DNA from 3 places in the Pseudomonas asplenii genome. Region 3 is predicted to be linked to each of the others. Evidence: riboswitches for the same ligand, from Rfam matches in the RefSeq annotation. Region 3 holds a riboswitch; each other region holds the start of a gene.

Region 1 (5,022 bases), 480 kb from region 3:
AACGCCAGGGTGAAGACACTCCCTTGGCCCGGTTCACTGGCGACACTGATCGAACCACCGAGCAGCGCCGCCAGGTCGCGGGAAATCGACAGACCCAGACCGGTGCCACCGTAACGCCGGTTAGTGGTGCCGTCGGCCTGGTGGAACGCCTCGAAGATGGTTGCGTGCTGTTCGGCGGCGATGCCGATGCCAGTATCGCGCACGCTGAAGACGATACCGACGCCGGGCCGACTGGAAACGGTCAGGCTGACCTGGCCTTTCTCGGTGAACTTCACGGCGTTCGACAACAGGTTCTTGAGCACTTGCTCCAGTCGCTGGCGGTCGGTGAACAGCGTTTCGGGCGCGCCCTCCTCGATCAGTACACTGAATACCAGGCCCTTGTCCTTGGCCAACGGCAGGAACAGATTGCCCAGACTTTCCACCAGCCGTGCCACGCTGGTGTTCTCCGGGCGGACTTCGAGCTTGCCCGCCTCGACCTTGGCGATGTCGAGAATGTCATTGATCAGGTTCAACAGGTCGTTGCCGGCGGAATAGATCGACTCGGCGAACTTGACCTGCTCGTCGGTGAGGTTTTCCTGAGGGTTTTCCGCGAGCAGCTTGGCCAGGATCAGCGAGCTGTTGAGCGGTGTGCGCAACTCATGGGACATGTTGGCGAGGAATTCGGACTTGTACTTGCTCGAACGCTGCAACTGCTCGGCACGTTCTTCGAGTTCGACCTGGGCCAGGTTCAGCTCACTGTTCTTGTGATCCAGGGCATCGCGCTGTTCGGCCAGTTGCTCGTTGCTCTGTTCCAATTCGGCCTGCTGGGTTTCCAGATGTGCCTGGGATTCCTTGAGCACCCGGGATTGTTCTTCCAGCTCTTCGTTGGCGGTCTTGAGTTCTTCCTGCTGGACCTGCAGCTCTTCGTTGAGTTGCTGGGTTTCGGCCAGGACTTCCTGCAGACGCTGACGGTAGCGGGCCGCCTCGATGGAGGTGCCGATGCTGCTGGCAAGCAGTTCCAGCAACTCGATATCGCGTTCGTCGAGGGCACGCAGGAAACCCAGCTCGATCACGCCATTGACCTCTCCGTCATTGGTGGTCGGTGCCACCAGCACGCTGCGCGGCAAACCTTCGCCAAGACCGGAGCTGACCTTGAAATAATCCTCCGGGACCTCGTCGAGGCGAATCAGCCGTGCCTGAGTCGCCACCTGACCGACCACCCCCTCGTCGCCGAAGACGTCCAGCCGTTGCTGTTCCTGTTCACGGGAAAAGCCATACGTGGCGATTCGCCTGAACCCACCATGCTCCTCACGCACATAGGCCGCGGCAACGACACTTCCCATATAGCGGGCACAGAATTGCAGGATATTGCGGCCCAGCGGGCCCAAGCCCAACTGACCGAGCATTTGCGAGGCCAGTTCGGTCTGGCCGCTACGCAACCATGCCTGCTTCTCGAGGTGCTCGGAACTCTTGAGCTGCAACGCGAGATTTTTCGCATAAGTATTTGAAAGGTCTAATAAATTCTTTCTTCCCGTATAAGCCAGGAATGCACTCAGCCCCAGCACGAAGAACAGATAGAGCCCGATCGTCCACAGGGTCGTGCGACTGACATCCTCGTTGCGAGCCAAGCGCAGCTGTTGCTCGGTCTGAATGGCATTTTCATATTCGCTGCGGATTTCGTCGGCCAGGCGCTTGCCACGCCCCGCCTTGACCGCTTCGCGGTAGTCGCCCTTGGCGCGCTGCAGATCGATCATCGATTGCGCGTATTCGGTCCAGGCATCCTGCAACGCTTCGATACGCCGGAAGCGATCGACCTGCTGCGGGTTGTCCGCCACCAGCTCCTGCAAGCCGCGTAGCCCTGCAACGATCTTCGGTTTGGCAACTTCATAGGGATCGAGAAAGTGCTCATCGCCGGTGATCAGGAAACCGCGCATGCCGGTTTCCAGGTCGACGGACAGCTTCATCGCTTCGTTGACGTTATTGATCACCCTATCCGTGTGCTGCACCCACTGGATCACTGAGAGCAGGTAAGTGATCAGAGAGACGAAAAACACCGCACTGAGCACACCCACCCCCAGCGGCAGGCTGACGTTGCGACTCAGGAGTTTGCGGAAGCTGTGCTCATCAACCGAAGACGGTGAATTCATTTCGGGCCCCGGAGGAAGTCTTGAAAATTAAGGAGTTTGCCGTAATTCTGAAAAAAAGATTCATCTTTCTCACAGCGTAGAAGGCATTTTCCGGCAGTGCACTGCCCAGCATCAACCAGACCCGCTATGCTGCCACACTTATACAGCTAATGTTTTTTGTATAAGAAAGAGAACGAGTAGCGCTTCGCCGCTGACCAATACAAGAGACAGGCAATCCTGTCCCGCCTTCATTTTTTGGGAAAACCATTATGTCTGCAGCCCGCTCCACCATCCTCGTTGTCGAAGACGACGCCATTGTCCGCATGTTGATTGTCGATGTGCTGGAGGAACTGGAGTTCACGGTGCTGGAAGCCGGTGACAGCGATACAGCGCTGGAGATTCTCAATGACCCCACCACGTCCATCGATCTGTTGATGACCGATGTCGGCCTGCCCGGCATGGATGGCCGTGACTTGGCGAAAACGGCACGGCAGATGCGCCCAGACCTGTCGATTCTGTTTGCCAGCGGCTACGCCGAAAGCATCGAGGTACCCGAGGGAATGCAGGTGATCGGCAAGCCATTTTCTATCGATAAATTGAGATATAAGATCAAAAGTATCATTTAATTAACTGTTTTTATTGAATTTTTTATTCTAGAAATCACTTTAAGTTGAGCTTTTCACCTGACATCAAACGCTGTCCTGTGTACATGTCGGCGCGTCTTGGGCTCAGTTGACGCACGGACGCGAGCATGCTTTCCTACCCGCCTGTTCTGGGTGCCCTTCACAGGGTGAAACGGGAAACCGGTGCGTCGGCTGATACTTCATCATGCCTGACCAGTCCGGTGCTGCCCCCGCAACGGTAAGCGAGAGAAGCGTCAGATCCACTGTGCCATCACGGCATGGGAAGGCGACGCCAGAAGGTTCGAGCCATGCTGAACCCCTCGCGAGCCCGGAGACCGGCCCGGAAAATCGAATAACAAACCTGCGGTGGGCAGGCGCTGTTGAAACCTCCGGGCCCGACCCGCGAGGTTTTCTTGCGCTTGGCCGCCTGCTGACATTTCAGAGGGAGCGCCATGTCCATTACCGTCGCCAGCCATTCCGGCACCACCACATCGACCCTGAGCCAACGTCTCGTTGCCGCCATCGGCGCCAGCGTATTGGGCGTGTTGCTGGTGTATTTCGCCGGCTTCTCGCACATCGACGCCGTTCACAACGCGGCCCACGACACGCGCCACAGCGCAGCCTTCCCGTGCCACTGAGTCGCGAGCCGAGAACATTCCGATGATCAAGCGTATTGCTCAAACCGCGGGCTTCAGCGGACTGCTGGCCGCGCTGCTGCTGACCCTGCTGCAAAGCTTCTGGGTCGCACCGCTGATTCTCCAGGCAGAGACCTACGAGAAGGCACCGGCCAGCGAAGCCCATGAACACACCGGCGCCGCCATGGCCGGCCACAGTCATGAAGGCCACGCTGAAGAGGCATGGGAGCCGAAAGATGGCTGGCAGCGCGTGCTGTCCACCACCGGAGGCAATCTGGTGGTCGCGGTCGGTTTCGCCCTGATGCTCGCCGGCCTCTATACCTTGCGCGCGCCCAATCGCACCGCCCAAGGACTGCTATGGGGACTGGCCGGTTACGCGACGTTCTGCCTGGCGCCAACTCTGGGCCTGCCACCGGAACTGCCCGGCACCGCAGCAGCGGACCTGCTGCAACGGCAGATCTGGTGGGCCAGTACTGCGGCGTCCACTGCAGTGGCCATTGCCCTGCTCGTCTTCGGTCGGCACTGGGCGCTGAAGTTGCTGGGCGTGGCGATTGTCGTGGTGCCCCATGTGATCGGTGCACCGCAACCCGAGGTGCACTCCAGCCTGGCGCCGCAAGCACTGGAAGCGCAATTCAAGATCGCCTCGCAACTGACCAACGCGGTGTTCTGGCTGGCCCTGGGCCTGATCAGCGCCTGGCTGTTCCGCCGCAAGAACGACGCCCAATACCCGGCATGACAACGCTCCAGGCGAAGCCAACCCTCGCGGCGGGTTTCGGCTGCCGGCAGGGCTGCGAGGCGTCCGTCCTGTTGCAGTTGCTGGAAAACGCCCTGCTGGCTCACCAAATCGATCTGGCGAGCCTCGCGGGCTTGGCCAGCATCGACGGGAAAAACGCTGAGCCGGGGCTGCTCGAACTGGCCCGGCGCCTGGAACTGCCGCTGGTGTTCTTCAGTGCCGCGGCCTTGCAACCTTATGAGCCGCGCCTGACCCACCGCTCCAGCCAGGCGTTCGCCCATACCGGCTGCCACGGTGTCGCCGAAAGTGCCGCACTGGCCCTGGCCGAACAGTTGGGCCAGGCACCGGCAAGCCTGCTGATTACCCGGCAGAAACATCCGCAGGCAATCTTTGCACTGGCCTGGACCGGGCAAAACCCTCGATAATTCCCCTCTCCTGCATGAGCATTTTTCATGTCAGACCCGAACTCGGCGCCCCAACCCCTCCCGGCGAGCACCGAGTAGCCGGCAAGTACGACCGCGCACATTCCGTTCAGAGAAGCTTATGACCGTCTATTTCATCGGTGCCGGCCCCGGCGATCCGGAACTCATTACCGTCAAGGGCCAGCGCCTGATCCGCAGTTGCCCGGTCATCATCTACGCCGGCTCGCTGGTACCCACGGCGGTACTGGAAGGCCACTGCGCCGAACTGGTGATCAACAGCGCCGAACTGCACCTGGAACAGATCATCGACCTGATCAAGGCGGCCGATGCCCGCGGGCAGGATGTCGCCCGGGTACACTCCGGGGATCCCTCCCTGTACGGCGCGATTGGCGAGCAGATCCGCCATCTGCGCGAATTGGGCATCGCCCATGAGATCGTTCCCGGCGTCACCGCCACTGCGGCCTGCGCCGCCCTGCTCGGTGTTGAACTGACGCTGCCGGACAT
Region 2 (5,022 bases), 1.4 Mb from region 3:
TTGAGTACCGCCACCGTCGGGCTGCGATCGGTGTTCAATGACTTCAAGAGTTCGCTGGACGAGAACCTGGCAGGCAAGGCCTTCGGTTTTACCGTGGATGCTGACGGCCTGTTGCGGGTTCTCAATACCCACGGCGCCCTCAGTCAGGACGACATGGATCAGCTCAACGAGCTGATGAATAACTCGAACTCGCTGAAAAATGCCGCCCACCAGTACATGAACAGCGCCATCGATTACGTGAACGAAGACCAGAAGGGCCCCCGCATGCTGGGTGCTACCTATTTCCTCGACAAGACCAACTTCGGCGGCATCATCGACCTGGGGGCGGTGGCGGCGGACCCGCGATCAAAAGGCGCGAAGGACGGCTGGCTGACCAGCCAGTTGTGGAACAAGGGGATCAGGACGGGAGGCATCCACGAGGTGGTCTGATCTCCCGCCCGTTCCAGGTTGCCCGGCCTGATTCTTCATCGGGATCGCGGGCGACGGGTCACTTGCTGGCGGACACCCGCCAGATCTTGTTGCCCACATCGTCTGCCACCAGCAGGCCGCCTTGCTGGTCGATCACGACCCCGACCGGCCGGCCCATGGCGTTTTCATCCTTGTCGAGAAAACCCGTCAGCACATCTATCGGCTGGCCATTCGGCTTGCCGTCGGCGAAAGGTACGAAGATCACCTTGTAGCCACTGTGGGGCTTGCGATTCCATGAGCCGTGCTGGCCGATAAAGGCCCCCTGGGTGAACGGCGCCGGGAGCTTGCTGCCCTTGGCAAAGGCCAGTCCCAGTGAGGCTGTATGCGGCCCGACGGCGTAGTCGGGGGCGATGGCCTTGGCGATCATCGCCGGGTCCGAAGGCGACACCCGCACATCCACATGCTGGCCATAGTAGCTGTAGGGCCAGCCGTAGAACCCACCGTCCTTCACCGAGGTGATGTAGTCCGGCACCAGATCGCTGCCGATCTCGTCGCGCTCGTTCACCGCGGTCCACAGTTTGCCGCTCTGTGGTTCCCAGGCGAGGCCGTTGGGATTGCGCAGGCCGGAGGCAAAGATCCGGTGGCTGCGAGTGGCCGGATCGACCTCCCAGATCGCGGCGCGACCTTCCTCCTTGTCCAGGCCGTTTTCGCCGACATTGCTGTTGGAACCGACGGTGACATAGAGCCTTTTACCGTCCTGGCTGGCGATGACATTCTTTGTCCAGTGGTGATTGAGTGTGCCGCCGGGCAAGTCGATCACCTTCACCGGTTGTTCCCTGATCGCGGTTTCATCCGGCTGGTAGTGGAAGCGCAGGAGGGCGTCGGTGTCGGCGACATACAGGTCATTGCCCACCAGCGTCATGCCGAACGGCGAGTTGAGCCCTTCGATAAAGGTTGTGCGTGTTTCCGCGACCCCGTCGTGATCGCCGTCGCGCAGCAGGGTGATGCGATTCGCGCTGGGTACCCCGGCCCCTGCCTTGTCCATGACCTTGCCGGCAATCCAGCCCTTGATACCCCGGCTGTCATCGGGCTTGGCGGGCGAGTTGGTTTCGGCCACCAGGACATCACCGTTGGGCAGTACATACAGCCAGCGTGGATGATCCAGGCCTTCGGCAAATGCACTGACCTGAGTGCCGTTCGCGGCTACAGGTTTGCTGCCCTGTGGCCAGCCGACGGCGGGGGCGATGTTGACCGTGGGAAGGAGGGTCTTGTTCGGTTCCGGGAGCTTGGGCGAAGGGCCGGTGCCATCGGACACCGACAGGGTGGAGCTTTCGCCGCAAGCAGCCAATCCACTGGCGAGCAGAATGATCAGGGCGTGTTTCTGCTGGAACATGCTGAATCTCCGTCGATGCTTACGCTGGTCTAGAAGTAGAGAAGCGTAGTCGGCGCAGGTTCAATCGTTTTGCTCAGGCCTCCTTGAACAGCATGGCGATGCCGGGATGGTAGTGACCGGCCTCGTTGTGCAGCTTGCGGTAGGGATAGGGAAAGTACCAGGCCACGGCGCAGCTGTTGGCCTTTTGCAGGTCGTCGACCATATCCTGCATGTCTTCCGGGCTCGGGCTCTGCTGGGGTTTGAAGGGCGAGACGAACAGGCAGCCGAGCTTCAGGTGATGGGGATAGCTGACCTTTTTCGCATCACTGGCCACATCGAGCAGGGCCGGCATCAGGTTCAGGTTGTTGAACCGCGGCCAGCGCTGGCTGGCCCGGATATACGCCGAGGCGTCCGGCGTGGCGATATGCAGGTCGCAGCGTCCGTTGCGATCATCCTCTTCGGCCTGCTTGCGGGTCTGGAAATGCTCCAGGGTCACCATCTCGGCCGCCCAGGCTGCGGCTGACAGCAAGCCCAGGCTGGCGCGCTCGTTGAACCAGTAAGGCGCCTGGCCGTCGCCAAGTATCTGGTTATAGCGGTCAATGCAGTCTGACCAACGTTCCAGGGCGGGGCGCAGGAATTCCAGTTTCGGGTTGCTGATCGTCAAGCCTTGCATGCTGCTCACCCCTTGTTGTTATTGATCGGGTTATGGCTATTTGATATCACTTTTTTTCAGTGTGACACAAATTCTGGCGCCGGTTTATTGATCCGCGTCGTCTTTTGATCAACGGCGCACTCCTCGGCTTTATTTGACGCTCCACCCCCAACCCTCTAACCTTCGCCGATTGTTTCAGGTGCTCTGTGGCGATCCGTCGACAGAGTGAAACAGGGAAGCCGGTGAGCCCTCAGACAGGTGCGATCCCGGCGCTGCCCCCGCAACGGTAAATGAGTCAAGACTGCGCTTTTCGCCACTGTGCCGACGGCATGGGAAGGCGCGTGGTCCCGCGTTCGCGCCACTCATGAGCCCGGAGACCGGCCTGATCCATCCCACAGCGTCACGGCGGGCGATGCTGGACGGCTTCGGCCGTGCCTGTGTCTGCCCGCCGTTTGCCTTATTCAGCCCCAACGGAGAGCTGCCATGAACGAATCCCCCGATCGAGACGAGCGCCACTTGGCGCGTATGCAGCGCAAGAAGGCGGTGATCGACGAGCGTATCGCCAACGCCCCGAACGAATGTGGTCTGCTGCTGGTACTGACCGGCAACGGCAAGGGCAAGAGCAGTTCGGCGTTTGGCATGCTCGCCCGAGCCATGGGCCATGGCATGCAGTGTGGCGTGGTGCAGTTCATCAAGGGGCGTAACAGTACGGGGGAAGAGCTGTTTTTCCGCCGCTTCCCCGAGCAGGTGCGTTTTCATGTGATGGGCGAGGGCTTTACCTGGGAAACCCAGGACCGCCAGCGTGACATCGCCGCCGCCGAAGCTGCCTGGGCGGTCTCGCGGGAAATGCTCGCCAATCCGCAGATCGGTCTGGTGGTGCTCGACGAGTTGAACATCGCCCTCAAGCACGGCTATCTGGACCTGGACCAGGTCCTCGGCGATCTGCAGGCCCGGCCACCGATGCAGCACGTGCTGGTCACCGGGCGTGGGGCCAGGCCGGAACTGATCGAGCTGGCTGATACCGTCACCGAAATGGGCCTGCTCAAGCATGCATTCCAGGCCGGGATCAAGGCGCAGAAAGGCATCGAACTATGAGTCAAGCGCGTCATTGCCCGGCGGTGCTGATCGCCGCGCCGGCTTCCGGCCAGGGCAAGACCACGGTGACGGCGGCCCTGGCGCGGTTGCACCGTAGCCAGGGGCGCAAGGTCCGGGTGTTCAAGTGTGGCCCGGACTTTCTCGACCCGATGATTCACGAGCGTGCCAGTGGTGCGCCGGTGTACCAGCTCGACCTGTGGATGGTGGGGGCCGAGGAGAGCCGCCGGCTGCTCTGGGAAGCCGCTGGCGAGGCCGATCTGATCCTGATCGAGGGCGTCATGGGGCTCTTCGACGGTACGCCATCGAGCGCTGATCTGGCACGGCACTTTGGCGTACCGGTGCTGGCGGTGATCGATGGTACGGCCATGGCCCAGACATTCGGTGCATTGGCCCTGGGCCTGGCGCGCTACCAGCCGGACCTGCCGTTTGCCGGTGTACTGGCCAACCGGGTCGGCACCCAGCGTCATGCCCAACTGCTCGAAGGCAGCCTGACCGAAGGCCTGCGCTGGTACGGCGCGCTTTCCCGCGAGACCGGGATCGAGCTGCCGAGCCGTCACCTCGGGCTGGTCCAGGCCAGCGAGCTGAACGACCTGGACCGGCGTCTCGATGATGCCGCCCAAGCCCTGGGTTCCAGTTGTGAAGTCGCATTGCCGCCGCCGGTCGAATTTGCCGCGCCGCAAGCCGTCACTCTCGAGCCACTGCTGGCCGGTGTGCGTATCGCGGTGGCCCATGACGAGGCCTTTGCCTTCATCTATGGTGCCAACCTGGATCTGCTGCGTGCGCTGGGTGCCGAACTGTGCTTCTTTTCGCCGATTCATGACCGCGAGCTGCCGCAGGCCGATAGCCTTTATCTGCCGGGCGGCTATCCGGAACTGCACCACCTGACGCTGGCGCAGAACCAGCCGATGCTGGCGGCGATCCGTGCGCACCACGCCGCAGGCAAGCCGCTGCTCGCCGAGTGCGGCGGCATGCTCTATCTGCTCGATGCGTTGACCGATGTCGACGGCCAACGTGCCGAATTGCTCGGCTTGCTGGCGGGCGAGGCGGTGATGCAGAAACGCCTGGCTGCCCTGGCCTTGCAAGCCGTGGATCTGCCGGAAGGTGTGTTGCGCGGGCATACCTACCACCATTCGTTGACCACCACCGAACTGACGCCGATTGCCCGGGGAATGAGCCCCAATGGTGGGCGTGGCGCGGAGGCGGTCTACCGCGCGGAGCGCACGACCGCTTCGTATGTGCACTTTTATTTTCCGTCCAATCCTCGGGCGGTTGCCGCGTTGCTGGCGCCGCAATCCGGGGATTGCCCTTCTGATCCTGCCAAGGCCGGCGCTTTTGATGTGGACGCAGGCTGACCGGGATGCCGGAACGCTGCGAAGAGGCCATGACAGACAAGGTTTTTTCCCTGGAGGAACGCGAGGCAATCTACCGAGCCATCGCGGAGCGTCGCGATATGCGTCACTTTGCCGGAGGTACGGTGGCGCCAGCGTTGTTGGCA
Region 3 (5,022 bases):
GCGCCGGGCCAGGTCCTGCAACTGATCGAGGTCGCCAGGCTTTTTGCGCCGCCGAGCTGAGTCTCAGGCGTTGCGGTTCTTCGCCTCGATCCACTGGGCCATGTACTGGGTGCTCTTGTGGTGATGGTGACGCAGCATCGCCCCGGTGAAATTGTCGCGCCGATGCCGGGCCAACTGCTGCTGGCATTGCTGGATGCGCTCGATCAGCGCCGGGCCGTGCTGGCGTCGCTCGTAGCGATCGGCCAGCAGCGTCTGGCCGTCGGCCTGGGCCTGTTGCCAGGCCTGTGGGTCCTGGTACAACCGGACAGCGGCGCGGGCCAGGTCCTGGGCAGTGGTTTCGATAGCACCGGGCCAGGGGAGATCACCGTGCATGGCTTCGGCGCCGATCGGCGTGGTGATACTTGGCGTTCCGCAGAGCATCGCATCGGCGAGCTTGCCCTTGATCCCCGCACCAAAGCGTAGCGGTGCCAGACAGATGCGTGCCGCGCTCATCACCTCCAGGGCGTCTTCGGCCCAGTTCAGCACGTGAAAACCCTGGGCCGGGTTATGCAGTGCGGTGGCCTTGGGCGGTGTATAGGCGCCATAGACATGCAATTGTGCGCTTGGCAGCTGCTGGCGGATCAACGGCCAGAGGGTGGTTTTCATCCAGAGCACCGCATCCCAGTTCGGCGCGTGACGGAAATTGCCGATGCTCAGGAAGTGCGCGCGCTCCTCGAAGGGGCGGAACGCAGCAGGTGGCTCGAGCATCAGCGGGCACCAGTGCAGCAGCGCTGGCGGTAGTCGGAACTGCTCGGTCAGCAAGCGGATCTCGACATCGGAAATCATCAGGCTCAGGTCCGAACGGTAGATCGCCGCGATTTCCCGTTGGGCCTGGTCGGTATAGCTCATCAACTCGAAGACTTCCGGCAGGTCCGGGGCGAACAGCGCGCTGAAGTCATTCGGGTCCTGATCGGCCTTCAGGCGTTCCTTGAGCTGCTGCTGGCGGGCATCGCGCAGGCTTTGCAGGTCTGCGGTTTCCAGCACGCGCAGGGCGTCGGGGCAGTGCTTTTCGACCCGCCAGCCGAACTGCTCCTCCATCATGAACCGGTCGAACAGCACCACGTCCGGGCGCAGGGCGCTGATGAACGTGTCGAAACTGCTGTTGTTGAGTTCGATGGCCTGTTCGTCGATGCCCAGGCTGCGCAGGTCGGCCTTGTGTTCGCCGACACTGGCCGGGCTGGCGAAGGTGATGTGCCAGCCCGCCGCGAGGAAACTCTCGAGAATCTGCATCATGTGCCCACCCGCAGCCGAGGAACGGGGCTCGGGCCAGACATAACCGATGACCAGGACGGTGGTGGTGTCGGTGGCACTCATGGGCAGCGATTCCTTGAAACGGGCAGGGCGGGAGAAAGGGGCGCAATTAAACCACAGCGGCCGTCGAGATTGACCTGTTCCCGCGCACTGCGTAGCCTTGCAGCTTCGAGGTTCTTCGGCGTCCGGCCGAAGCTAAGATGGGAACGCGGCAAGCCGCGGCTGCCCCCGCAACTGTAAGCGGTACGAGTGTCTTGCCTGGCCACTGCCCCTCGGGGTGGGAAGGCGCAAGACCCGGTGATCGAGCGACTGCCGACACCCAACCGCGAGCCAGGAGACCTGCCTCGTCACAGAATTTCACTTAAACCGGGCGGGGTGATCCGGTGGCGAACCTATCCGCGCCTGTTCCGGGCGGCGGTTCTCGTCCCGTATGCCCGCTATTTTGCCAAGGGGCATCCCGATGAAAACACTGGCCAAGCTTCCCGTCACCATCGTCACCGGCTTCCTCGGTTCGGGCAAGACCACCTTGCTGCGCCATATGCTGGACAATGCCCAGGGCCGTCGCATCGCCGTGATCGTCAACGAGTTCGGCGAACTCGGCATCGACGGCGAAATCCTCAAGCAATGCTCCATCGGTTGTACCGAAGAAGAGGCGGTTGGCCGTGTGTTCGAGCTGGCCAACGGTTGCCTGTGCTGCACCGTGCAGGAAGAGTTCTTCCCGGTGATGCGCGAGTTGGTGGCTCGGCGTGGCGATCTTGACCATATCCTCATCGAAACCTCCGGCCTGGCGCTGCCCAAGCCGCTGGTCCAGGCTTTCCAGTGGCCGGAAATCCGCAGCGCCTGCACGGTCGATGCGGTGATTACCGTGGTCGACAGTCCGGCCGTGGCCGCCGGCACCTTCGCCGCGTTCCCCGACCAGGTGGACGCCCAGCGCAAACTCGATCCGAACCTGGATCACGAGTCGCCGCTGCACGAACTGTTCGCCGACCAGTTGTCGAGCGCCGACCTGGTGATCCTCAACAAGGCTGACCTGATCGCCGCCGAAGACCTGGCCAGGGTGCGCCTGGAAGTCGCCGAGGAACTGCCGCCAGCAGTGAAAATCGTCGAGGCCAGCAGCGGTCGCCTGCCGCTGGACGTGCTGCTCGGTCTGGGAGCCGGCTCCGAAGAGCACATCGACGGTCGCCACAGTCACCATGATCATCACCACGACGGCGACGATCATGACGACCACGATCACGATGCCTTCGACTCGATCTCCATCGACCTGCCACAAGCTGACGAAAGTCTGCTGCTCGATGCCCTGACGCAACTGGTGATCAAGCATGGCATTCTGCGGATCAAGGGTTTCGCGGCGATTCCGAACAAGCCGATGCGCCTGCTGATCCAGGGCGTAGGCAGCCGTTTCGACAAGCACTTCGACCGCGCCTGGGGCGCTGACGAGCCGCGCGTCACCCGCCTGGTGCTGATCGGCCAGGAACTCGACGCCACGCTGCTCGAATCGACCCTGCGCGCCGCGCTGACGGCTTGACCCCATGCACCTGCTCAGGACCCAGCCCGGCGGTTTCGTGTCGGACGACAACATTGCCGACCTTGGCCAAACCCCTGCCGAGCTGGTGATCCTGTGCAGCGGCGATTCCAGCCTGGCCTTGCTCGCCGAAGCCGCGCAACAACTGCCGGCCGATTATCCCAGCTTGCGTCTGGCAAACCCGATGCAGGTCCAGAATCATGCCTCGGTCGACCTCTATGTCGACCAGGTGCTGCAACACGCCAAGGTGATCCTGCTGTCATTGCATGGCGGTATCGGCTATTGGCGCTACGGTATCGAACGCCTGGTGCAACTGGCCGAGCGTGGCGTGACGCTGATCCTGGTCCCGGGCGATGATCGGCCCGACCCGGAACTGAGCGCCCTGGGCAATGTGGCGGCAGCCGAGGCCGAGCGGCTCTGGCACTTCCTGCGTCAGGGCGGCCTGGGCAACGCGCTGCAGTTGTTTCGCTGCCTGGCCAGCGGCTGGCTGGGGCGCGATTACCCCTGGCAGGAGCCCCGGGCGTTGCCTCGTACGGCGATCTATTACCCGCAGCGGGTCGATGCGCAACTGGCTGACTGGCGCGCCGAGTGGCAAACCGGGCAGCCGGTGGCGGCGCTGCTGTTCTATCGTTCGCACCTGCAGGCGGCCAATACCGCCTTTGTCGATGTGTTCTGCCAGCGGCTCCAGGCGGCCGGCCTGAATCCGTTGCCAATCGCCGTGGCCAGTCTCAAGGAGCCCGGCTGTCTGGCGGTGGTCGAGGACTGGCTGGACGAGGTTTCGGCAGCGGTGATCCTCAATACCACCGGTTTTGCCCAGTCGACTCCCGAGGCGCCGCACCTGCGACCGTTCCGGCGCGACATCCCGGTAATCCAGGCGATCTGTGCCCAGGACAACGAGCCCGGCTGGCAAGCCAGCGAGCAGGGCCTGGGGCCGCGGGACCTGGCGATGCACATCGCCTTGCCGGAACTGGACGGGCGGATCATCAGCCGACCGATCAGCTTCAAGGACCTGGCCTGGCGCAGCGAGCGCAGCCAGAGTGACGTGGTCTGCTACCGTGCCCAGCCCGAGCGCATGGACTTCGTCGCCGCCCTGGCCCGGCGCTGGGTCGATCTGGCCCGGTTGGACAATGGCGACAAACGTATTGCCCTGGTCCTGGCCAACTACCCGACCCGTGATGGGCGCATCGGTAACGGTGTCGGCCTGGACACCCCGGCGGCGGCGCTGAACATCCTGCGGGCACTGCAGAAACAGGGCTATCCGGTGGGGACCGAGCTGCCGGCGAGCGGCACCGCTCTGATCCAGGAACTGCTCGGCGGGGTCAGCAACGATCTCGACAGCCTTGACCTGCGCCCCTGCAAACAAAGCCTGGCATTGGCGGAATACCAGGCAGAGTTCGAACGACTGCCCGAGGCCAATCGCCAGGCGGTCCTGGCCCGTTGGGGCGCTGTAGAAAACGATCCGATGTTTCGCGACGGGCGGATGATGGTCGCCGGGTTGCGTCTGGGCCTGACGTTCGTCGGCATCCAGCCGGCCCGGGGTTATCAGGTCGACCCGAGTGCGGTCTACCACGACCCGGACCTGGTACCACCCCATGGCTACCTGGCGTTCTATTTCTGGCTGCGCCAGCAGTATGGCGCCCATGGCGTGATCCACGTCGGCAAGCATGGCAACCTCGAATGGTTGCCGGGCAAGGGCGTCGGTCTTTCGGAAAACTGCTGGCCGGATGCACTGCTGGGGCCGCTGCCGAATATCTATCCGTTCATCGTCAACGACCCGGGCGAGGGTGCCCAGGCCAAACGTCGGACCCAGGCGGTGATCATCGACCACCTGATGCCGCCGCTGACCCGCGCCGAAACCTACGGTCCGCTGCGCGACCTGGAACTGCTGGCCGACGAATACTACGAGGCGCAACTGCTCGACCCGCGCCGCGCCCGCGAATTGCAGAGAGACATTCTCAAACTGGTGCGCGACACGCAGATCGACCGTGAGCTGCAACTGGATGTGGGGCTCGACAGCGACGCCGACGCAGCCATCTGGCTACCGCGCCTGGACACCTATCTCTGCGACCTCAAGGAGTCGCAGATCCGTGACGGTCTGCACGTGTTTGGCGAGTCGCCGCAGGGCCGTTTGCGCATTGATACCTTGCTGGCCCTGCTGCGCATTCCCCGTGGTGATGGACGCGGCGCCCAATCGAGCCTGTTGCGGG

Evidence for each region. Region 3 has a riboswitch for cobalamin ahead of cobW (cobalamin biosynthesis protein CobW). Riboswitches for the same ligand answer to the same signal wherever they lie in the genome.
Region 1: another riboswitch for cobalamin. It lies ahead of BLU37_RS21950 (CbtB domain-containing protein); the one in region 3 lies ahead of cobW (cobalamin biosynthesis protein CobW).
Region 2: another riboswitch for cobalamin. It lies ahead of cobO (cob(I)yrinic acid a,c-diamide adenosyltransferase); the one in region 3 lies ahead of cobW (cobalamin biosynthesis protein CobW).

The regions. Positions count from the first base shown of each region.
Region 1 is NZ_LT629777.1:4,964,191-4,969,212, forward strand. Features, by position in the region: gene BLU37_RS21940 (response regulator) at 1-2,126, opposite strand, end outside; gene BLU37_RS21945 (response regulator) at 2,375-2,731, shown strand; cobalamin riboswitch at 2,863-3,086, shown strand; gene BLU37_RS21950 (CbtB domain-containing protein) at 3,181-3,366, shown strand; gene BLU37_RS21955 (CbtA family protein) at 3,389-4,099, shown strand; gene BLU37_RS21960 (cobalamin biosynthesis protein) at 4,096-4,521, shown strand; gene cobM (precorrin-4 C(11)-methyltransferase) at 4,640-5,022, shown strand, end outside.
Region 2 is NZ_LT629777.1:3,093,501-3,098,522, forward strand. Features, by position in the region: gene BLU37_RS14160 (hypothetical protein) at 1-429, shown strand, start outside; gene BLU37_RS14165 (PQQ-dependent sugar dehydrogenase) at 488-1,801, opposite strand; gene BLU37_RS14170 (hypothetical protein) at 1,875-2,453, opposite strand; cobalamin riboswitch at 2,613-2,832, shown strand; gene cobO (cob(I)yrinic acid a,c-diamide adenosyltransferase) at 2,916-3,527, shown strand; gene BLU37_RS14180 (cobyrinate a,c-diamide synthase) at 3,524-4,879, shown strand; gene bluB (5,6-dimethylbenzimidazole synthase) at 4,909-5,022, shown strand, end outside.
Region 3 is NZ_LT629777.1:4,487,171-4,492,192, forward strand. Features, by position in the region: gene BLU37_RS20335 (glycoside hydrolase) at 1-60, shown strand, start outside; gene BLU37_RS20340 (glycosyltransferase) at 64-1,353, opposite strand; cobalamin riboswitch at 1,445-1,651, shown strand; gene cobW (cobalamin biosynthesis protein CobW) at 1,751-2,818, shown strand; gene cobN (cobaltochelatase subunit CobN) at 2,823-5,022, shown strand, end outside.